Regions from separate parts of the Kitasatospora sp. NPDC096147 genome, predicted to be linked through region 3. Evidence: riboswitches for the same ligand, from Rfam matches in the RefSeq annotation. Region 3 holds a riboswitch; each other region holds the start of a gene.
The links. A riboswitch is a leader RNA that binds a small molecule or an ion and turns the genes downstream of it on or off. The one in region 3 is predicted to bind S-adenosylmethionine.
Positions count from the first base shown of each region.

Region 1: linked by a shared signal. The riboswitch ahead of thrC (threonine synthase) and the one ahead of ACIRBX_RS04815 (IclR family transcriptional regulator) in region 3 are both predicted to bind S-adenosylmethionine.
Region 2: linked by a shared signal. The riboswitch ahead of ACIRBX_RS10945 (aminotransferase class V-fold PLP-dependent enzyme) and the one ahead of ACIRBX_RS04815 (IclR family transcriptional regulator) in region 3 are both predicted to bind S-adenosylmethionine.

Region 1 is NZ_JBIWFX010000014.1:85,839-93,303, forward strand. Features, by position in the region: gene ACIRBX_RS31610 (hypothetical protein) at 1-1,605, shown strand, start outside; gene ACIRBX_RS31615 (trehalose-6-phosphate synthase) at 1,664-3,139, opposite strand; gene ACIRBX_RS31620 (glucosyl-3-phosphoglycerate synthase) at 3,204-4,184, opposite strand; SAM riboswitch class I at 4,362-4,499, shown strand; gene thrC (threonine synthase) at 4,517-5,797, shown strand; gene ACIRBX_RS31630 (ubiquitin-like small modifier protein 1) at 5,830-6,108, shown strand; gene ACIRBX_RS31635 (cold-shock protein) at 6,635-6,838, shown strand; gene groL (chaperonin GroEL) at 7,163-7,465, shown strand, end outside.
Region 2 is NZ_JBIWFX010000003.1:88,028-95,492, reverse strand. Features, by position in the region: gene ACIRBX_RS10970 (Rieske 2Fe-2S domain-containing protein) at 1-332, opposite strand, end outside; gene ACIRBX_RS10965 (c-type cytochrome) at 341-1,150, opposite strand; gene ACIRBX_RS10960 (heme-copper oxidase subunit III) at 1,297-1,917, opposite strand; gene ACIRBX_RS10955 (hypothetical protein) at 2,355-2,774, shown strand; gene trpD (anthranilate phosphoribosyltransferase) at 2,935-3,966, shown strand; SAM riboswitch class IV at 4,079-4,196, shown strand; gene ACIRBX_RS10945 (aminotransferase class V-fold PLP-dependent enzyme) at 4,250-5,611, shown strand; gene ACIRBX_RS10940 (Lrp/AsnC family transcriptional regulator) at 5,791-6,069, opposite strand; gene ACIRBX_RS10935 (rhomboid family intramembrane serine protease) at 6,066-6,863, opposite strand; gene ACIRBX_RS10930 (hypothetical protein) at 7,031-7,294, shown strand.
Region 3 is NZ_JBIWFX010000001.1:1,109,789-1,117,253, forward strand. Features, by position in the region: gene ACIRBX_RS04795 (hypothetical protein) at 1-599, shown strand, start outside; gene ACIRBX_RS04800 (alpha/beta fold hydrolase) at 617-1,540, opposite strand; gene ACIRBX_RS04805 (serine/threonine-protein kinase) at 1,632-2,987, opposite strand; gene ACIRBX_RS04810 (phytoene/squalene synthase family protein) at 3,749-4,660, shown strand; gene ACIRBX_RS04815 (IclR family transcriptional regulator) at 4,905-5,618, opposite strand; SAM riboswitch class I at 5,816-5,958, opposite strand; gene ACIRBX_RS04820 (cholesterol oxidase substrate-binding domain-containing protein) at 6,089-7,465, shown strand, end outside.

The sequences.
Region 1 (7,465 bases), on a different contig from region 3:
GTCACCCTGCCGACCCGCTACGAGTACTCCCGGCACACCGTCAGCCGGGTCGAGGTCCGCAAGGGCGACAAGGTCGAGATCGCCTTCGAGTCCGGTGACGGCTGGCTCAACATCGACGACGTGATGCTCTCCCCGGCGGCCCCCGCCGACCCGGTCGCCACCTCCTCGGACCCGCGGATCACCGAGATGTTCGACTGGGCCAAGCGCAAGGCCAACTCCTGGGTGCTGCTGTCCGGTTCGGCGGGCCCGGTGAACGTGGACGAGAACAACCGCTTCGGCACCGGCACCGCCGTCTACGGCCCGTCCTACTGGGCCGGCTACGCCAACCGCAGCGGCTACTACTCCCGGGACATGGCCCACCAGGTGGTCGGCGCCCAGGTGCTCGGCCTGACCGCCGAGAACCGCACCATGCTGCGCTCCTTCGCCGCCTCGGCCACCGAGGCGCACAAGTACTACCCGGTCTGGGCGCACAACTTCGACACCGGCACCTACCTGAGCATCGACTACCGGCGCCCCGACCTGTTCGTCCGCGAGGTGCCGGCCCCGTTCGAGCTGGTGGAGAAGGCGGCCCAGGCGTACCGCTGGAGCGGCGACAAGGCGTACGTCGAGGACGAGGTCTTCTGGGACTTCTACCGGCACACCACCGACGAGTTCGTCGCCCTGCACAACCAGTCCAGGGCGAACGGCCCGGTGGCGGTGGCCGAGGGCACCGGCAAGGGCATCTTCTCCGGCACCGCGAGCTACAACGAGCAGGGCGACGAGAAGCTCGCCGAGGCCGGCGACGGCATCGCCGCCCAGTACCAGGCCTACCTGGGCCTGGCCGCGCTGGCCAGGGGCAAGGGCGACACCGCGCTGGCCGCCAGGGCCGAGCAGCAGGCCGCCGCGCTCAAGCAGTACTTCAACTCCGACTGGAGCGGCTCCGGTTCGGGCGCCGACATGGTCCGGGCGTACTCACTGGACGGCACCGCGTTCAAGGGCTGGGGCCTGGAGAACAGCTGGTTCATGCCGATGAAGAGGATCATCGAGGCCGGCCCGCGGAACGAGGCCTACCTCGACTTCGTCGACGCCCAGGCGGCCGGCCCTGACGGACCGTCGAACATCGAGGCGTTCACCTACCTGCCCGACACCTTCTTCGCCAACAACCGCAACGCGGCGGCCTGGAAGTGGATGCAGTACGTCTACGACCAGCGGGACGTGCAGCACGTGAACGCCTCCCAGGGCCCGAACGGCGACTACCCCGAGGTCTCCTTCACCCTGGTCGGCCAGACCGTCTCCGGCCTGCTCGGCCTGGAGCCGGACGCTCCGAACCGGAAGCTCACCACCGTCTCCCGGCTGCCCGCCGGGATGGACTGGCTCCAGGTGGACGACATCCCGGTCGGCAAGGACCGGATCGGGCTGCGCCAGGACGGGGCCAACCGCTCCACCCTGACCAACCACTCCGACAGCCGCGGGTACACCTGGGAGGCCCGGTTCACCGGCGACCACCCGAAGCTGTACGTGGACGGCGTGGCGAAGAAGGCGCAGACCAAGGTCGAGCACGGGGTGACCTACAGCTACCTCACCGTCAAGGTGGCGGCGGGGCAGACGGTCTCGGTCACCACCTGACGACCCGTCCGGGCCGGTGGGGGATCAGCCCTCCCACCGGCCCGGCGGGCCGCCCGGCTCACTCGCCGCGCAGCGCGTGCAGCTGGTCCAGGAACCACTGCTGCGGCGGCAGCGCGGTGGCCGCCGCGGCCAGGCGCTTGGTCCGGTCGGTCCGTTCGGCGGCGGGCATGGTGAGGGCCCGGTGCAGCGCCTCGGCGGTGGCGATCACGTCGTAGGGGTTCACCACCAGGGAGTCGTCGGCCAGCTCGGCGTGGGCCCCGGCCTCCCGGGAGAGGACCAGCGCGCAGCCCGCGTCGGAGACCACCGGCACCTCCTTGGCGACCAGGTTCATGCCGTCCCGGATCGGGTTCACCAGGGCCACGTCGGCCAGCCGGTAGGCGGCCAGCGAGCGCGGGAAGTCGTCGTTCACGTGCAGGATCAGCGGCTGCCAGGTCGCCGTCCCGAACTCGTCGTTGATCTCCTGGGCGGTCCGCTGCACGGCGGCGGTGTACTCGCGGTACTCCGGCAGGTCGTGCCGGGAGGGGTAGGCGAAGGCCACGTGCACCACCCGGTCCAGCCACTCGGGGCGGGTGCGCAGCAGGTGCCGGTAGGCCAGCAGGCCCCGCACGATGTTCTTGCTCAGCTCGGTGCGGTCCACCCGGACGATGGTCCGGCGGTCGCCGACCGCCTCCTTCAGGGCGGCCAACCTGGTGTCCACGTCCGGCCGGTGGGCCCGCTCGCGGAGGAAGTCGGCGTCCGCCCCCAGCCCGTGCACGCCCAGCACGGTGGTCCGCCCGGCGTGCGTGACGGTCAGGGCCTCGCGGTCCACCTCCGCGCCGAGCACGGCCTCGCAGCAGTCGGCGAAGGCCAGCGCCCAGCGTCGGGTGAGGAAGCCGGCCCGGTCCGCGCCCAGGATGCCGGCGAGCACGTCGGCCGCCACGTCGTCGGGCAGCAGCCGGTAGTACTCCGGCGGGGCCCACGGGGTGTGCGAGAAGTGACCGATCCTCAGGTCCGGGCGCAGCTCGCGGAGCAGGGCGGGGGCCAGCGAGAGGTGGTAGTCCTGCACCAGCACCGCCGCGCCGGGGGCCGCCTCGGCGGCCAGTGCCCCGGCGAAGGCCGCGTTGTAGGCCCGGTAGGACTCCCACTCGCGGCGGAAGCGGTCGTCGAAGACCGGGGCCACCGCCGTCCCGTAGAGCAGGTGGTGGACGAACCAGAGGGTGGAGTTGGCCACCCCGTTGTAGGCCCGGGCGAAGGTGCCGGGGTCGATGTCCAGCATCCGCACCGCCTGGCCGCCGACCTCGTGCCCGGCCAGGTCCAGCCGGCCGTCGGGGGCCTGCCGGGCGGCCGTGCGGTCGGCCTCGGAGAGGGCGGCGCAGACCCAGACGGCGGACGGGTCGTCGATCGCCGACAGCCCGGAGACCAGTCCGCCACCGCCTCTGCGCAGGGTGAGCGAACCGTCGTCCTCGGCGGTGAAGGACACCGGCCCCCGGTTGGAGGCCACCAGGATGGGGGCGGCCCCGGTCTGATTCGAACGTGCGGTCGCGTGATCGGCCATGTCACCAACCTTGCCTCTCACCCCCGGGGGCAAACCAGTCGGCACACGGGGCGCGCGCGGAGGCTCACCGAGGGTGGTACTCCGGGACGGTCACCATCGGCGGGCGCTCCAGCGCGCCGACCGGGTGGGTGTGCGCGGTGAACTCCCGGCCGGCCGGGTCCCGGGAGAACTGGGTGAGCAGCGGGCGCACCAGGTCCTGGCCGCTCTTCAGCCGCCCGGTCCGGTCCAGCCGCTCCAGCGCGGTCCGGTAGATGGTCGCGGCCATCCGCCCGAGCGCCTGGCCGTCCTGGTGCCGGTGGTGCCGCACCCCGACGTCCACCTGGGCCAGCGCGTCCAGCCCGGCCAGCTCCAGCGCGTCCACCAGCAGGCCGAGCTCCACCCCGTAGCCGGTGGGGAACGGCAGCCGCTCCAGCAGTGACCGGCGGGCCGCGTACTCACCGCCCAACGGCTGGACGAATCCGGCCAGTTGGGGCCAGTGCAGGTTCAGCAGCGGCCGGGCCACCAGCTCCGTCACCCGCCCGCCGCCGGCCGGCACCACCGCCCCCTCGGTCTCCAGCGGGCGGTCGTACATCGCCTTCACCAGCTCGATCGACGGGTCGGTGAGCAGCGGCCCGACGATCCCGGAGACGAAGGCCGGGTCGAACTCGCGCAGGTCGGCGTCGACGAAGCAGACGATCGCCCCGGAGGTGGCCAGCAGCGAGCGCCAGAGCACCTCGCCCTTGCCGGTCACGGCCGGCAGCCGGGGCAGCAGCTCGTCCCGGTGGACCACCCGGGCCCCGGCCGCCGCGGCCAGCTCGGCCGTCCGGTCGGCCGAGCCGGAGTCCACCACCACCAGCTCGTCCACCAGCGGCAGACGCTCCATCAGCTCGCGGCGGATCACCCGGACGATCTCGCCGACGGTCGGCTCCTCGTCCAGGGCGGGCAGCACCACGCTGATGGTGCCGGCCGGGCCGGCCGCCCGTTTGGCCGTCAGCAGGGCGTCCAGCGGCCGGTCGGCCGCCGTCCAGGAGCGCCGGCGCAGCCAGTCGGACACCTCGGGCAGCAACTCCTCGGCAGGGTCGGACGGCTGAGGCTGGTCGGGCACTGTCTCGTCTCCTCGCGTTTCGCATCTCGTACAGCGGACGGCGGGTCACCGCTCGGGCGCCTTCGGATACAGTCTTCGTACTGCGGTCAGACCTTCGCACGTCGGGGTCGGCCGGAGCGCAGGACCACAACTTCACAGAGCTCATCCAGAGGGACTGAGGGAACGGCCCGTTGACGTCCCGGCAACCTTCTCGCGCGATCCGGCCCATCGGCGGCCACGGCGGGACAGGTGCCAATTCCGTCCTGTGGCGCGCCCGCGTCACGGGGAAGATGAGGAGAAAGGTCTCCGCCACCATGGCCACCGCTGTTTCCGCCGCACCCTCCGTCGACCTCGGCCCCGCCGACCGGCTGTCCTGTCGCGAGTGCGGCACCAAGTTCCCGCTCGGCCCCAGCTTCGCCTGCCTCGAGTGCTTCGGCCCGCTGGAGATCGCCTACGACTTCGGCTCCGAGGACGCGGAGGAGCTGCGCAAGCGGATCGAGGCCGGCCCGGCGTCCATCTGGCGCTACGCCCCGCTGCTGCCCGTCCCGGCCGACGTGGCCTCCAAGCCCAACCTGAACCCGGGCTGGACCCCGCTGGTGAAGGCCGACAACCTCGGCCGCGAGCTCGGCTTCACCGCCCAGCTGCACGTCAAGGACGACTCGGGGAACCCGACCCACTCCTTCAAGGACCGCGTGGTGGCCTGCGCCATCGAGGCGGCGCGCGCCTTCCACTTCACCACCCTCTCCTGCTCCTCCACCGGCAACCTGGCGGGCGCGGTGGGGGCGGCGGCGGCCCGGGCCGGCTTCAAGTCCTGCGTGTTCATCCCGCACGACCTGGAGCAGGGCAAGGTCGTGATGGCCGGCGTCTACGGCGGCGAGCTGGTCGGCATCGAGGGCAACTACGACGACGTGAACCGCTTCTGCTCCGAGCTGATCGGCGACCCGGCCGGCGAGGGCTGGGGCTTCGTCAACGTCAACCTTCGCCCCTACTACGGCGAGGGCTCCAAGACCCTGGCGTACGAGATCTGCGAGCAGCTCGGCTGGCGGCTGCCGGAGCAGATCGTCATCCCGATCGCCTCGGGCTCCCAGCTCACCAAGATCGACAAGGGTCTGCAGGAGCTCATCAAGCTCGGCCTGGTCGAGGACCGGCCCTACAAGATCTTCGGTGCCCAGGCCGAGGGCTGCTCCCCGGTCTCGGCCGCCTTCAAGGCCGGCCGCGACGTGATCAAGCCGGTCAAGCCCGACACCATCGCCAAGTCGCTGGCGATCGGCAACCCGGCCGACGGCCCGTACGTGCTGGACATCGCCCGCCGCACCGGTGGGGCGGTCGAGGACGTCACCGACGCCGAGGTGGTCGAGGCGATCAAGCTGCTGGCCCGCACCGAGGGCATCTTCGCCGAGACGGCCGGCGGGGTGACCATCGGCGTGCTGAAGAAGCTGGTCGAGACCGGGCAGCTCGACCCGGCGAAGGAGACCGTGGCGATCAACACCGGCGACGGCCTGAAGACCCTGGACGCCGTCTCCGACGCCGGGCTCACCGCCACCATCCGCCCGACCCTGGAGTCCTTCCGCGCGGCCGGCCTGGCCTCCGCCTGATCCCCCCTCAGCACCGGTTTAGGAGTACCCCCATGAGCGCCACCGTCCGCATTCCCACCATCCTGCGCACCTACACCGGCGGCGCCGCCGAGGTGGCCGCCGAGGGCGCCACCCTGGCCGCCGTGATCGCCGACCTGGACGCCAACCACCCCGGCATCGCCGCCCGGGTGCTGGACGACGCCGGCAAGCTCCGCCGGTTCGTGAACGTCTACGTCAACGACGACGACGTGCGTTTCGACGAGGGCCTGGAGACCGAGATCAAGGACGGCGCCAACATCTCGATCATTCCGGCGGTGGCCGGGGGCTGCTGAACCCGCTTCGGGAGTACGGCGACGGGCCGTCACCGCGACCGGAACGAATGATTCCGGATATCGGTGGCGGCCCGTCGCACGTCGCGGTGAATTTCCGTCAGGTCGCAGGCGGTAGAGTGCGGATGCGGATCGGATGTTTCGAATCCCGATCGGTGGTGCGGCTGAGTCGTGCACGGAGGGCCCGTCCGGCGGCTGAGACGTGGGGCGGTCGCGCTGAGACGCGAACTGTCAGGCCAGTGTCAGGAATCTGACGGAGTTTCATCCCGTTAGGTCCGCTATGTCCCGCGCGAATTGCCGCCCCTTGAGGCTTTCCTCCCGTCACATCCCTTTCGTCATACGGCGAATTCGGCGAAGTTGACCCTGTTGCAGAGGGCGTCTGTCCGGATACATTCAGCGGCGGTCGGCGCGTTCGAGTGTTGACCGCGGCTGCGCCCAGGGGGGGTTCCCTCGGGCGTGTGCCGGTACAGACCTGGGTCCGCATCCTGTGGACCCGCGAAGGGCCAGCACAGCACAAGGGGAGTTCGGAATGGCTCAGGGCACCGTCAAGTGGTTCAACGCGGAGAAGGGCTACGGCTTCATCGCGGTCGACGGTGGTGCGGACGTGTTCGTCCACTACAGCGCGATCCAGATGGACGGCTACCGCACCCTCGAGGAGGGCCAGCGGGTCGAGTTCGAGATCTCCCAGGGGCAGAAGGGCCCGCAGGCGGACATGGTCCGCGCGGCGGTCTGACCTTCCGCACCTGCGGACCTCGGCTCGGCTTCGGGCTGGCAGTCTCCACGCTTCACCGGAAGGCCCGTACGACACCCGTCGTACGGGCCTTCCGACGTCCCCGGCCGGCGCACCGGCACGGGCGCGCGTATCACGATTGGGCTTGCACTCGATACCCGAGAGTGCTAATCATTGGCGTTAGCACTCACAGCATGAGAGTGACAACGGACCGGGTCGGTGAGGCCCCCGGGAGCGGTAGGGGACGAGACCCCCGCACACCAGGGCCGTCCGTCGCGGGCGCCCTCCGGTCCGGCGCAGTCGACGTGTCCTGGAGGACCACTTCCGATGGCCAAGATCATCGCTTTTGACGAGGAAGCTCGCCGCGGACTCGAGCGCGGCATGAACCAGCTTGCCGACGCCGTCAAGGTGACGCTGGGCCCCAAGGGCCGCAACGTCGTCCTTGAGAAGAAGTGGGGCGCCCCCACGATCACCAACGACGGCGTCTCCATCGCCAAGGAGATCGAGCTCGAGGACCCGTACGAGAAGATCGGCGCGGAGCTCGTCAAGGAGGTCGCCAAGAAGACCGACGACGTCGCGGGTGACGGCACCACCACCGCCACCGTGCTGGCCCAGGCGCTCGTCCGCGAG
Region 2 (7,465 bases), on a different contig from region 3:
CAGTGGACCGCGCCCGCGCCGATGCAGAACAGGGCGACGCCCAGGGTCATGCCGAGCGAGAAGTTCAGCGCGCTGACGTGACCGAGCGGGAAGATGTAGACGATCTTGTCGATCGGGAAGATCACGAAGGACGCGATGAACCCGACGGTCGACAGCATCGACAGGATGAACAGCATCGAGACCTGGCGCTCGGCCCGCTTGGCGGCCCGCTCGTCGATGTCGGTCCGACGCGGCTCGTGGGCCGGCAGCCCGGGGTCGGCGAACGGGTCGCCGTGCGGCGCGACCTCGGCGCCGTGGGAGTCGTGGGACTCCGGCAGGGTGTCCTTGGACATGTCGTGGCTCATGACTTCTTGGCCTTGGTGGTGTGGGCGGCGACCCAGATCGCGACCGCGATGAGCGAGCCGAGGCCGAAGATCCAGCCGAACAGACCCTCGGTCACCGGACCGAGGCTGCCCAGGGTGAGACCACCGGGGTTGGGCTCGTCGTTCGTGGTGTGGCGGACGAAGGCCACGATCTGCTTCTTCTGCTCCTCCGGCATGGTGCCGTCGGGGAAGGAGGGCATGTTCTGCGGGCCGGTCTGCATGGCCTCGTAGATGTGCTTCGCCTCGACGCCGTCCAGCGGCGGGGCGTACTTGCCGTTGGTGAGGGCACCGCCCTTGCCGGCGAAGTTGTGGCACTGGGCGCAGTTGGTCCGGAACAGTTCGCCGCCCTTGGCGACGTCGTTCGGGTTGGTGGAGGTGTACTGCTCCGCGACCGGGGTGACCGGGCCGGGGCCGAGCGAGGCCACGAAGGCGGCCATCTGGTCGATCTCGGGCTGGCTGTAGATGACCTTCTTCTTCGGCACCTGCGCGCCGGGCTGCTGGGCCGGCATCCGGCCGGTGCCCACCTGGAAGTCGACCGCGGCCGAGCCGACGCCGACCAGGCTCGGACCGTCCGAGGTGCCCTCGCCGTTGAGGCCGTGGCAGGAGGAGCAGCCGACGGCGAAGAGCTTCTTGCCCTCATCGATCGCGAGCGACTGCGACGAGCTGTCGGCCTGCGCCTTCTCGGCGGGCGCGAACGCGGCGTACAGTCCCCCGGTTGCCGCCAGGGCGAAGATTAGGACGAGCAGCGCCGCCAGTGGGTGGCGCCGTCGTGCTGAGAGCTTTTTCACGGATTTAACCCCGGGGTCAGGATCTGGTCGGCTGGGTGGGCGTGCCCCGCGCTACCCGTTCTGCTCGGGTGCTGCGGGGCCGCGCGCGGTCGGTCGGTGCGGTCGTGTCGGGCTCCGGCCGGCGGCCAGCGACCTGATCTAGCTGGTTACTTGATCAGGTAGATGGTCGCGAACAGGGCGATCCACACGACGTCGACGAAGTGCCAGTAGTACGACACCACGATCGCGGCGGTGGCCTGCTCGTGCGTGAACCGCTTGGCTGCGTACGTCCGTCCCAGGACCAGCAGGAACGCGATCAGACCACCCGTCACGTGCAGGCCGTGGAAGCCGGTGGTCAGGTAGAACACCGTGCCGTACGGGTCGGAGGACAGCGAGAGGCCGTCCTTCTTCACCAGCTCGGTGTACTCGAGGATCTGACCGCCGATGAAGATCGCGCCCATCACGAAGGTGATGATGAACCACGAGCGGAGCTTCTTCACGTCACCGCGCTCGGCGGCGAACACGCCGAGCTGGCAGGTGAGCGAGGAGAGCACCAGGATCGTGGTGTTCACCGAGGAGAAGGGCACGTTGAGCGCGTGGGCCTTCTCGGCCCAGAACTCAGCCCCCTTGACCGAGCGGAGGGTGAAGTACATCGCGAACAGGGCCGCGAAGAACATCAGCTCCGAGCTCAGCCAGACGATGGTTCCGACGCTGACGAGGTTCGGCCTGTTGACCGCTCCGTGCGCGTGTCCGGTTTCTGTTGCTGTTGCTGTCGCCACGACGGACATTATGTCGGTCCCTTATTCCGTCTTCACGCCGGGGGGTGTACCTCGGAGTGTCCGGTGCGTGCGGTATGCCCCGTTGGCAGCCGACGGGGCGTCGGAGACCCTCTCCACCGGCCCGGTGTCCGTTTTCTGACGGTTCATCGGAAGGTGCCTGCACCCGTTCGCCCCGCGTGTTGCTCCCGGACTTCTGAGGGGCCGTCGGCTACTGCCCCTTGGCCCCTCCGCCGTCCGGGTGGACTCCGCCCCCCGGGTGACGGTCCGTCGCCCGACCGGGTGACGCGGCGGCGGGCCCGGCGCAGCGAGATCGCGCGAGGGGCTCACCACGAGGGGCGTCGCGGAGTAGCATCCGGAAGTGAACGTGGTCCGGATCACACCCGGCCCGGTCGAGCCGACGCGCGCGCACCACCCATATAAGAGGACGAGCACCGGGAGCAGGGCCCATGGCGCACACGACGGACGAGACGCTCACCGTCCTCGTCTACAGCGACGACCGCAACACCCGCGAGCAGGTCACCCTCGCTCTCGGCCGCCGCCCCGCCGCGGACCTCCCCGAGGTCGAGGTGCTGGAGTGCGCGACCGTCCCCGCCGTCCTGCGCGCCCTGGAGAAGGGCGGCATCGACCTCTGCGTCCTGGACGGCGAGGCCGTCCCGGCCGGCGGTCTCGGGGTGGCCCGCCAGGTCAAGGACGAGATCTACGGCTGCCCGCCGGTGCTGGTGCTGATCGGCCGCCCGCAGGACTCCTGGCTCGCCGCCTGGTCGCGCGCGGACGCCGCCATCTCGCACCCCGTCGACCCGGTCCCGTTCGCCGAGTCCGCCGCCACCCTGCTCCGCGCCCGGGTCGCCCGCCGCACCCCGGCGTAGCGCGAGCCCGCCCGGCCGAGCGCAGCGGTGCCGCACTCCGGCCTGACGTCCCGTCAACCCCACGGCGGCCGTCTCAAGGGGAAGAACAACGCCGCACCGCCGCACCGCGGATCGCTAGGCTGGCTCCAGTCCACGTCAAGACGGAGAACTGGAGCTAGCCATGGCCCGCACCTGGCCCGACCTGTTGAGCACCCTGCTCGCCGGTGAGAACCTCACCCAGGCCGACGCCGCCTGGGCGATGGACCGGATCATGAGCGGCGAGGCCACCCCCGTCCAGGTGGCGGGCTTCGTGGTGGCCCTGCGCGCCAAGGGCGAGACCGTCGACGAGATCGCCGGGCTGGTCGACTCGATGTACGCCCACGCCGTCCCGCTCACCGTCCCCGGACCGGCGGTGGACGTCGTGGGCACCGGCGGCGACCGGGCCAAGACGGTCAACATCTCCACCATGTCGGCGATCGTCGCCGCCGCGGCCGGGGCCAAGGTGGTGAAGCACGGCAACCGCGCCGCCTCCTCCTCGACCGGCGCCACCGACGTGCTGGAGCAGCTCGGCATCAGCCCGGACGTCCCGCCGCACCGGGTGGCCGAGATCGCCGAGGAGGTCGGCCTGACCTTCTGTCCGGCCCCGGTCTTCCACCCCGCGATGCGGCACGCCGCCCCGGCCCGCCGTGACCTCGGGGTGCCGACGGCCTTCAACATCCTGGGCCCGCTGACCAATCCGGCCCGGGTGACCGCCCACGCCATCGGCTGCTTCGACACCCGGCTGGCCGGGCTGATCGCCGGGGTGCTGGCCCGCCGGGGGGCCACCGCGCTGGTGTTCCGGGGTGACGACGGCCTCGACGAGTTGACCATCTCGGCCACCTCGCACGTCTGGGTGGTGAAGGACGGTCAGGTCACCGAGACCTCCTTCGACCCGCGCGAGGTCGGCATCGAGCTGGTCGGCATCGAGGCGCTGCGCGGTGGCGACCCGGCGTTCAACGCCGCCGTGGTGCACCGCCTGCTGGCGGGGGAGCGCGGCGCCGTCCGGGACGCCGTGCTGCTCAACTCGGCCGCCGCCCTGGCCGCGCTGGAGCTCACCGACGCCCCGCTGCCCGAGCAGCTCCGGGCCGGCATGGCCCGGGCCGCCGAGGCGATCGACTCGGGTGCCGCCGAGGCCCTGCTGAAGAACTGGGCCGCCGCCACCGCCCGTACCTGACAGGTGAGTTGAAGGCCCGGACCACGGTCCGGGCCTTCGGCGTACCCGGGTGCGTCCAGATAGTGGAATGCCGTTTGACCACTCTTCGGAAGCCGCCCTAGAGTTCTGCCCAGGTCATGAGTGACAGCGACAAGCCCCAGCTTGCTGTCCGGCAACCCTCCGTCCGTGGCGGGGTGCCCTGGGTGAGGACCGGGCACTGCGGCGATCCGTCCGCAGCGCAAGCGCGGACGTCGGTGGCACAGATGCACCCCGAGGTCCCGGACCTTACGAGGAGTGCACCCCCATGTCGACTGCCACCCGTACCTGCGCCCCGCTCGCCGTCCTCGGTCACGACGTCGAGGTCCCGCTGGCCTCCGGCGAGAAGGTCACCTACGCTGCCCTCGACTACGCCGCCAGCTCCCCGGCGCTCCAGCGGGTCTGGGACGACGTCGCCGCCTACGCCCCCTACTACGGCTCGGTGCACCGCGGCGCCGGCTACCTCTCCCAGCTCTCCACCGACCTGTTCGAGCAGAGCCGCCGCACCGTCGAGGAGTTCCTCGACCTGCGCGAGGGCGACCAGGTGGTCTTCACCCGGGCCACCACCGACTCGCTCAACCTGCTGGCCGCCGCCGTCCCGGCCGGCACCGAGGTCTTCGCCTTCGAGACCGAGCACCACGCCTCGCTGCTGCCCTGGGCGCACAACGGCCTCAAGGTCACCTACCTGCGCGCCCCCCGCTCGCACGCCGAGGCGGTCGAGGCCTTCGACCGGGCGCTGCGCGAGAACCCGGCCGAGCACCGCCTGCTCTGCGTCACCGGCGCCTCCAACGTGACCGGCGAGCTCTGGCCGATCGCCGAGCTGACCGAGACCGCCCACCGCCACGGCGCCCGGGTGGTGCTGGACGCCGCCCAGCTGGCCCCGCACCACCGGGTCTCGGTCCGCGAGCTGGACGTGGACTGGATCGCCTTCTCCGGCCACAAGATCTACGCCCCGTTCGGTGCCGGGGTGCTGGCCGGCCGCGCCGACTGGCTGGACGCGGCCGAGCCGTACCTGGCCGGCGGCGGCGCCAGCCGGACCGTGGCCCGCGAGCTGGACGGCTCGGTCGCGGTCGAGTGGCAGACCGGCCCGGCCCGGCACGAGGCCGGCTCCCCGAACGTGATCGGCGCGTACGCCGTCGCCTCCGCCTGCAAGGCGCTCACCGAGGCCGGCTTCGACGCGCTGGAGGCCCGCGAGCAGGAGCTGATCACCCGTCTGAAGGCCGGCCTGGCCGAGGTCCCCGAGGTCCGGGTGCTCAGCCTGTTCGGCGAGGACGCTGCCCGGGTCGGCGTGCTCTCCTTCGTGGTGCAGGGCTGGAACAGCTCGCACTTCTCCGCCGCGCTCTCCGCCGAGTACGGCATCGGCGTCCGCGACGGCCTGTTCTGTGCGCACCCGCTGGTGCGCACCCTGCTCGGCGGCGAGGAGGCCGCGCCCTCCGAGTGCGGCGCCCCCGAGTCCTCGCTCCCGGGCGAGCGCAGCCTCAACGCCATCCGGGTCTCGTTCGGCGCCGGCACCCCGGACGAGCACCTGGACCGCTTCCTCGGCGCCGTCCGCGAGCTGGTCGCCAACGGGGCGGCCTGGACCTACCGGAACGAGGGTGGCCGCTGCGTGGTGGACACCCGCCGCAGCTGAAGCCCGGGGCACCGGGGGCGCGAGGAGCCGCGCGCAGCGGAACGGCAGGACGGGCCACCGGCTGATGCCGGGTCAGCTGCCGGTGCGTCGCCGTCCGCCCCGCGCGGTTCCCCGCGCCTCCGGGCCGCTGCCGCCGGACGTCGCCCACCCGACGTCACGTCCTGCCGTGCCGTGCCGGGTCAGTCCAGGCCGAGGGCGAAGGCCGCCTCCAGGTCGTGCTTGGAGTAGGTGCGGAAGGCGATCTGGGTCTCGGTGTGCTCGACGCCCGGGATCTTGTTCAGCCGGGCCGGGATGACGGCCGCGAGGTCGTCGTGGTGGCGGACGCGGACCATGGCGACCAGGTCGTAGCCACCGGTCACCGAGTAGACCTCGCTGACGCCCTCGATGGCCGCGATCTCCTCGGCGATCTCGGGGATCCGGTCGACGCTGGTCCTGATGAGCACGATCGCGGTGATCACTCTGAAGCTCCTGTCCGTGGGTTCCGGGCCAGCGTAACGGCCGCCCAGGTGCCCAGGTACCCGGCGGCGAAGCCGATGACGTGGACCGCGTAGGCGACCCCGGTGCCGGACTGGCGGACCGACAGCCACTGGAGCAGGAACCACAGCCCGAGCACCAGCCAGGCCGGGAAGCGCAGCGGCAGGAAGAGCAGGGCCGGCACCAGGGTGGTGACCCGGGCCTTCGGGTACAGCCGCAGGTACGCCCCGAGCACCCCGGCGATCGCCCCGGACGCACCGACCAGCGCCCGCACCGACTCCGGCCCGCCCGTCTGTGCCAACGCCCAGCCGTAGGTGGCCAGATGACCGACCGCCAGGTAGCCGAGCAGGAAGCGCACGCGCCCGAACCGCTGCTCCACCCCCGGGCCGAAGACGAAGAGGAAGAGCAGGTTGCCCAGCAGGTGCGCCCAGCCCGCGTGCACGAAGAGCGCGGTCAGCACCGAGACCACCGGCAGCTTCTGGGGCGTGGGCGGCAGCGGTGGGCACTCCGGCAGGGCCGGTGGCAGCCGGCCGAGCTGATCCCGGGTCAGCGGACGGTTCGCCGTCAGCTCGGCCGGGACGGCGCCCCAGCGCTGCTCGTAGCGCTGCTCCGCGCAGACCCGGGCCGGGCCGGTGCCGTACCGCGGGTTGAGGCCGGCGCTGGGGGAGACCAGCAGGACCAGCAGGCTGAGTCCGATCAGCGTCCAGGTGACCACGGGCACCCGCTCGGGCGGCCGGACGTCGCGGGTGCCGGCCGGGGCCGGGGCGGTGGTGGCCATGGGTGCAGGCATTCCTCCGGGATCGGGCGGGCACACCCGCTCCTGCTGCATGTGGGGGACCCGACCGGATCGCGGACGGCGGTCCGGCCCGCCGCGGCCAGGCCATAGGCTTGGCCTCCCGGACCCTGGGTGACCGCCGACGCGGCACCAACGAGAGGACTAGGCACATGACGATCGCCCTCCCCACCGCCGAGACCCGCTGGCGCTGCACGCTCTGCGGCAACCTCACCCGCTTCGACGTGACCCGCTCCGCCCGGACGGTGGAGTTCCTCCACTTCGACCTGGCCGGTGAGTCCAAGGTGGAGGAGACCGAGGTGCTGGCGGAGACCGTCGAGTCGGTCCGCTGCCGCTGGTGCAACGCGGTCGACCAGGTCGAGCTGGTGGCGCGCCCGGGTGCCGAGGAGGCCGCGGAGGAGCAGCAGGGCCGGTAGGAGTCCTGATCCGGGGGTGCCCCGGCCCGCCCGGAGTGTGGCGTGGGTCGGGCCGGGGCACGGTACCCGCGACAATTGCAGAGAGCGGTGTGTTTGAGGGCAGCGGCAACCGGCCGTGCGGACCCCGCGCAGCAGCAGGATCGGAGCCGAGGACGTGGTGGACGCAGCCAG
Region 3 (7,465 bases):
TGGAGCGCCACGGCGCGGCCCTGGTGCGGACCGAGCCGTGGGCCGCGCTGCCGGCCCTGCGCAGCCTGGAGCTGGAGGGTGCCTTCCTCGTCGACGCGATCGACCACCCGGGCCTGACCCGTCTCCGGACCCGGGGCGCGGTGATCTCCGACGGCTCGGTCTTCTCCCCGGGCCGACTCCCTGCCCTGACCGACTTCGCAGTGAGCCTGGAGAGTGACGTGTTCGGCGTCGCCTGCTCGATCGACCAGGTCGCCGAGCTGGGCGCGGGGCGGTTCCCGGCGCTGCGCCGACTCGACCTGGGGCTGGTCGAGTTCGACTCCCACGCGTTCGACACGCTCGCCGCGTTCGCCGGCTCCCCGCTGCTGCCGCAGCTGGAGAGCCTCACCCTCCGGAGCCTGGAGCTGGAGCGCTGGCACTGCGCGGAGGCCGCCGACCCGGAACCGGCCGTCGTCCTCGCCGCGCTCGCCCCGGCCTTCGCCCACCTCACCCTCCGGGTGGTCGGCCCGGTCACGGTCGAGTCCGACGACCCGGCCCGGGCCGACGCGGCCCTCGCCCTGCTTGGCCTACGCATCGGAGCCGGCGGGGCCGGAGGGGCCTGACGCCGCGTCACCGGCCGTCAGGCGGTGTGGTCGAGCAGCAGCGGGAGGACGGACGCCCAGGTGGCGGGCGGGAAGACCTCGTGGCCGGTCCGCTCCAGCAGATGGAAGGCGGCGCCGGGGATCTCGGCGGCCAGCGCGCGACCGTGGTCCGGCGGGAAGAGCGGGTCCTCGTCGCCGTGGCAGACCAGCGTCGGCACCGCCAGCCCGCCGAGGCGGTGGCGCCAGGGCGCACCCGCGTCGATCAGGAACGGGTTGGTCAGCTGGGCGGCGATGTCGGCGGCGTGGTCCACCGTCCGGGCGGCCACCCGGCGCATGCCGTCGGCGTCGAACGGCCGGGAGGCGGCGGCGAACGGCCGCTCGCCCTCCACCAGGTGGCGGACGACCGCCTCCCGGTCCGCCCGGTCGACCGCCGGCTCCTCCTGCTCGAACAGCGCCGCGATCCGGGCCGCCATCGGCGGCAGGTCGGGGGTGGCGTGGCCGGGGCCGCCCGGCGTCGAGGCGGTCAGCGTCAGGGTGGCCACCACCTCCGGGTGGTCCAGGGCGAGCAGCTGGGCGACGGCCGAGCCCTGCGACATGCCGACCACGTGGGCCCGGCCGAGGTCGAGAGCAGCGATCAAGTGTGCTGCGTCGGAGGCGAGTTCGCGCAGGCCGTAGGGCGGGGCACCGACCGGGAAGGCGGTGGAGCGGCCCGCATCACGGCTGTCGTACCGGACCACGTACCGGCCGCCGTCGGCGAGCCGCCGCACGAACGCGTCGGGCCAGTTGAGCATCGAGTGCCCGGCGCCGTGGAGCAGCAGCACGGCCGGTGCCCCGGGCGTGCCGAACGCCTCGGTGCACAGCCGCACCCCGTTGACCTCGACCGTCCGCCGAACCGCCGTCATCGTGCCGTCCCTCCGCACCGCTGCCACCACTGCCACCGCCAGCGCCAGCGCCAGCGCCACCGTCCCTCACCGACCGGCTCACTGACGCACCGTCAGCACGACCGTACCGGCGGGTGGTGACACGGCGGCCGGGCGCGCCCCCGCGCCCGGCTCAGTCGTCACACGAGCGGACCCACTCGTGCGAGTACGGCGCCGGGCCACGCTCCGGGAGGTTGCGGCGTTCGCCGTTCGGCAGGCAGCCGATCCGGTCCTGGTACTCGACGTCCGCGAAGTACCCGACGTCGATCCTGGTGGCGCCCTCGGCGAGGCTCTGGCCGTTGTTGAAGACCGAGCGCGGCGGGCTGGAGGCCGACCAGCCGCAGGTGAGCTCGCCCCGGTACCAGTCCTCGTCCGAGTCCACCCAGGCGCAGAGCTCGCCCTGTCCGTCCGGCTCGGTGAAGAAACAGACCGCGCCCCGGTCGCAGCGGTCGTAGCCGGTCTCCGGCAGCAGCGGCACCAGGCCGACCCCGAGGGCGGTGGCGAGGGCGGCGGTCGCGGCCGTCAACAGCCGGCCGCTGTGGCGACGGAGGAACGGGCCCGGGTTCCACGGAGCACGGCGGCCGGCGGCGGCGGCCTGGACCCGGCGCAGCAGCGAGGCGGCGGTGTGCGGGGCCCGGTCCTCGTGCCGACGGGCCAGGCAGTCGGTGAGCAACGGCCGCCACTGCTCCGGGAGTTCCGGTGAGAGCCGGAGCTCGTCCTGGCCCCGCGCGTACCGCAGGGCGGCGTCCCGGCGGGCGCCGGGAGTGCCGCCGGGCAGCGGGTGGGTACCGGTGAGCACCAGGTGGGCGAGCACCCCGAAGGCCCAGATGTCCGCACTGGGGCGCACCTTGCGCCCGCGCTCGTCCACCTCGGACCAGACCAGGTCCGGCGCGGTGTAGTCGGCGGTGCCGAAGACCGGGGCGTAGGCGTGCGTGCCCTCCAGCTCGGCGGCCACGTTGAAGTCGGCCAGCCGGGCGGTGCCGTCGGCCATCAGCAGCACGTTGCCGGGCTTGAGGTCACCGTGCACCCAACCGGCCCGGTGGAGCTGGTCCAGGCCCGCACAGACGTCGACCAGCAGGGCCGGGCCGCCGCGCGGGGTCCGGTCGGCGTCGAGCAGTTCCTCCAGCGAGCGCTCGGCCAGCTCCAGGACGAGCACGCTGGCACCGTCCAGGCCGGGCAGCGCGGGGTCGTCGAGGGTGCGCACCTCGTACAGCCGGATCAGCCGGGGTGCCCGCACCCTGCGGAGCAACTCCACCTCCCGGGCGACGAGTTCGCGCAGGTGGCCGAGCTGGCGCGGGGTGCGGGTGCCGGTCGGCAGGACCTTCAGCGCAGCCCGGGTCGGCACGCCGGCCACCGGGGCGCCGCGGTGGGCGGCGTAGACGGTGCCGAACGCACCGCTGCCGAGCGGCTTGCCGACCGTCCACGGGCCGATCCGGTAGCCGGCCGGCACGGACAGCCGGTCCGACGGTCCGTCAGGGGGCGCCGTCACCAGCCCGCACCCCCGGCGGCGGCCGCTCCCGGCCCTCCCCCGGATCCGGGGCACGGGCCCGGCCCCGGTGCGGGCCGCGACCCCCCGGCCGGCTCCGTCCTCCGTCCGGGCACCATGATGATGCTGTGCACGCGCCGCCACCCTTCCCCCGTTGTGGTGAAGGAAGGGTAGCGAGGGGCGTGGCCCGTTCACCTGAGGATTTCCGGCCGGGCAACTGCCGTCCGGGCCCTCCGTGCACGGCGGATCAGCACTCCCCCCCTGCCACACGAAGCCCGCGACGATCCGGCCACCGCCCGGGAAGCTGCCCCGGCCCTCGCCCGGGCCCTGGTGCAGGCACTGGCCCCCGCCACCGCCGAAGCTGACCTGGACGTGGTCGTCACCGGGCTGCACCGAGCCGTTGTCGAAGTACGAGCGGCGGAAGCCGCAGTCGCTCACCGGCCGGTCGGCATCGGACCGGCAGACCGCAGCCAGGCCGACAGCACCGCCCGTCCCCCGTGTCCGCGCACCGCACACCCCTCCTCCGGCAGCCGCCACAGCCCCGCCCGCGCGGCCCCGCCGCCCTCCTGCCGACGCGGGGGCCACCCGACCGCCTGTGACCTCCCAGAGTCCGGCTAGGCTCGCCCCGGACGATCACGACGCGGGTCGTCCACCGAGCGGACGCACCGGGTGAACGGGCCGGGTGAACGGGCCGGGTGAACGGGCCGGGTGAACGGGCCGGGTGAACGGGCCGGACGGACCAACCGGAAGAGGGCGGGCGCGAGTTGACCGGCTGGACGAAGGCGCTGGACGCGGCCGGCATCACCGACCCCGGGCTGCGGGAGGACTACACCCGGCAGCGGGAGCAGGTGACGCGGTACCGCCGCGAGGCCGCGCTCGCGGCCCGGCTCCTGCTGCCCGCACGGCTGGTGCCGCACGTGATCGCCGCCACCGCCTACATGCACCGCACCGACACCCTGCTCGACAGCGGCCCGCTGGACGGGCGCCGCGCCGCATACGCGCAGTGGGAGCTGGAGGTGACCGGGGCGCTGGCGGACGGCGGCACGGACCACCCCGAGCTCCGCCCGTTCCTGCACACCGTCGCGGCCCACCCCGCCCTGCGCACCCTGGTGCCGCAGCACCTGGCCGGCTCCCTCGCCGACCTCGACTTCACCGGCTTCGCCACCGAGGCGGAGTACCAGACCTACCTGGACGTCTACGCGCTGCCGGCCTTCATGGTGGTCGCCACCGTGCTCGGCCCGCCCGGCGACCAGAGCGCCTACCGAGCCGCCTGCCGCACCTACCTGGACGCGAGCCAGCGCATCGACTTCGTCGCCGACCTCGCCGAGGACCTGGCCGACGGCCGCCTGACCCTCTCGCAGGAGGCACTCGACCGGCACGGCGTCACCCGCGCCGACCTGGTGGCGGGCACCGGTCTGCCCGCCGTCCGGGCCCTGATCACCGATCAGCTCGACCTGGCCGGCCGCACGCTCGCCGAGGGCCGGAGCGTGATCGACCTGGCCCCGCCCGCGCACCGGCCGATGGTCCGCTGCATGGTCGGCCTGGACGCCCTCACCGCCACCGCCGCCCGGGCCGATCCGGCCGCCCTGCTGCGCCGCCCGGTCGGCCCGCCGAAGGGCGCGGCGCTGCGGCTGCTCGCCCGCGAGTACCTCCGCTCCCGCCGGTCCGCCGGCTGACCGTCTCCCGGCCGACGCCCCCTCGGCCGACGCCCGGCTGACGGTCCGTCGGGCTGGTTCGGCGGCCATGACCGACACTGAGCCCGGCACCGACCACTGGACGTCGCCACCCGACCGCCCGGTGCACGGCCGGGGCGAGTGCACCGTCACCGTCCTCCACCCGCCGTTGCCGGCCGGCACCGGCCGGTCCACCCGGGAGACGGTCGCCGCACCGCACCGGCCGACCGCCGGGCGGCGGCCACGCTCAGGACTGCCGGACGGCCTCCGTCAGACGGTCGGCCGCCTCCACCACCGCGTGGGCGAGCCGCGCCCCGGGGTGCCGGCTCAGCCGCTCGATCGGGCCGGAGACGGTAACGGCGGCCACCACCCGGTTGGACGGACCGCGCACCGGTGCCGAGACCGAGGCCACCCCGAGCTCCCGCTCGCCGACCGCCTGCGCCCAGCCCCGCCGCCGCACCCCGCTCAGCGCGGTGGCCGTGAAGCTGGCCCCCTGCAGCCCCCGGTGCAGCCGCTCCGGCTCCTCCCAGGCCAGCAGGATCTGCGCCGCCGCACCCACCCGCATCGGGAGCGTCACCCCCACCGGGACGGTGTCGCGCAGGCCGGAGAGCCGTTCGGCGGCGGCCACGCAGATCCTCATCTCGCCCTGCCGCCGGTAGAGCTGGGCACTCTCCCCGGTGACGTCGCGCAGGTGCGCGAGCACCGAGCCGGCCGCCGCCAGCAGGCGGTCCTCACCGGCGGCCGCCGAGAGTTCGCCGATCCGGGCGCCGAGCGTGAAGCGGCCCTCGACGTCGCGCGCGACCAGCCGGTGCTGCTCCAGGGCGACCGCCAGCCGGTGGGCGGTGGGCCGGGCCAGGCCGGTGGCGGCGACCAGCCCGGCCAGCGTGGTCGGCCCGGCCTCCAGGGTGCCGAGGATGGAGGTGACCTTGTCGAGGACGCCGACGCCGCTGGTGGTTTCCATGGATGTACTCCGTCTCAGGTCCCGCGAGCGGCGGGTGGCGGCGCTCGCGGAGGGCTCCGTACGGGGAGCCCAGGGGGTGGTCAGCGAGGGAAGGCCGCAGAAGTGGGCCGGGGTCCTGCGCCAGACACAGAACGGGTACGCGAAAGCGCCGGGGTGGGAAGCGCCCGGACGAAGGACAGCACAGAGAGCACCGTGTCTCCTCATCTTTCCCGCGCCACAGTGGCGGCAGGCCGGAGTTGGCACTGCTCCCGGACGGCACGGCGCGTACTTCGGACGCCGGTTCGACCGGGGAGTTGCCGGGGCTTCGTAGGGCCGGTCCCTCCACCCCTCTGGATGATTCGCGAGGAACCATATCAAGACCCCGGGCCGCCGTGCCGGGCCTCCCCCCACCTCGTCCGGAACCGCTCCCCCACCGGCCCCCGTCGGCCGGAATCGCCCCCTCGGGTGATCCACGTTGGTAGCGTCGCGGCATGACGGACCAGCGATCGGCAGAACACCGGTACGAACCAAGCGGACTGACACGGCGTCAGACCCTCGCCGCACTCGGCGCCGGCGGAGCGGCCTGGCTGCTGCGGGGCACGGTCGGACCGGACAGCGCCCGGGCGGTCGGCACCGCCCCCGCCGACCTCCCCGGCGGGCTGGTCCCGTACCAGCGGGAGTACCGGAACTGGGCCGGCGAGGTGCGCACCGATCCGCTCTGGGTCTGCGAGCCCACCACCCCGGAGCACGTGGCCGAGCTGGCCGACTGGGCCCGCACGGCCGGCTGGCGGCTGCGCCCGCAGGGGCACCGGCACGGCTGGGCCCCGCTCACCGTCGCCCCGGACACCCCTTCCTCGGCCCGCGTCCTGCTGCTCGACACCACCCGCCACCTCACCGCGATCACCCTGCCCACCGGGCAGGTGGCCGGCGCCCCGACCGTCCGGGTGCAGGCCGGCGCCTCGATGGAGGAACTGCTGGCCCGCCTCGGCGAGCAGGGCCTCGGCGTCGCCGGCTGCCCGGCCCCGGGCGACCTCACCGTCGGCGGTGTGCTCGCCATCGGCGGCCACGGCACCGGCGTCCCGGCGGCCGGCGAGACCACGCCCGCCGGCCACGGCCACGGCTCGCTCTCCAACCAGGTGGTCTCGCTCACCGCCGTGGTCTGGGACCCGGCCGCCGGGCGGTACCTGCCGCGCACGTTCGACCGCACCGAGGCCGAGGCCGGGGCGCTGCTGGTCCAGCTCGGCCGGGCCTTCCTCACCGAGGCGGTGCTCCGGGTCGGCCCGGACCGGCCGCTGCGCTGCCTCAGCCGGGTCGACGTCCCGGCCACCGAACTGTTCGCCGCCCCGGGCGGCCCCGGCGCCGCCGGCAGCGCCGGTGCCCGCACCTTCGCCTCCTTCGTCGACCGGGACGGCCGGGCCGAGGCGATCTGGTACGCCTTCACCACCCACCCCTGGCTCAAGACCTGGCGGGTCACCCCGACCCGACCGCTCACCGCCCGGAGCGTCGACGAGCCGTACAACTACCCCTTCTCCGACAACATCCCCCAGCCGGTCGCCGAGCTGGCCGGACAACTGGTCTCCGGTGCGCCGGAGTTGGCCCCGGTCTTCGGCCAGCTCCAGTACCTGATCACCAAGATCGGGCTGACCGGGGACCTCACCGACGTCCTCCTGTCCAGCGGCCTGCTGCGCACCCTGCTGACCGGCGAGCTGCTCACCCACCTGCTGGCCGGCGGCCTGCGCTCCGACCTCTGGGGCCCCTCCCGCCACCTGCTCCAGTACATCCGGCCGACCACCCTGCGGGTCACCGCCAACGGCTACGCGGTGCACCTGCGGCGGGCCGACCTCCAGTGGGCGGTGCACTCCTTCACC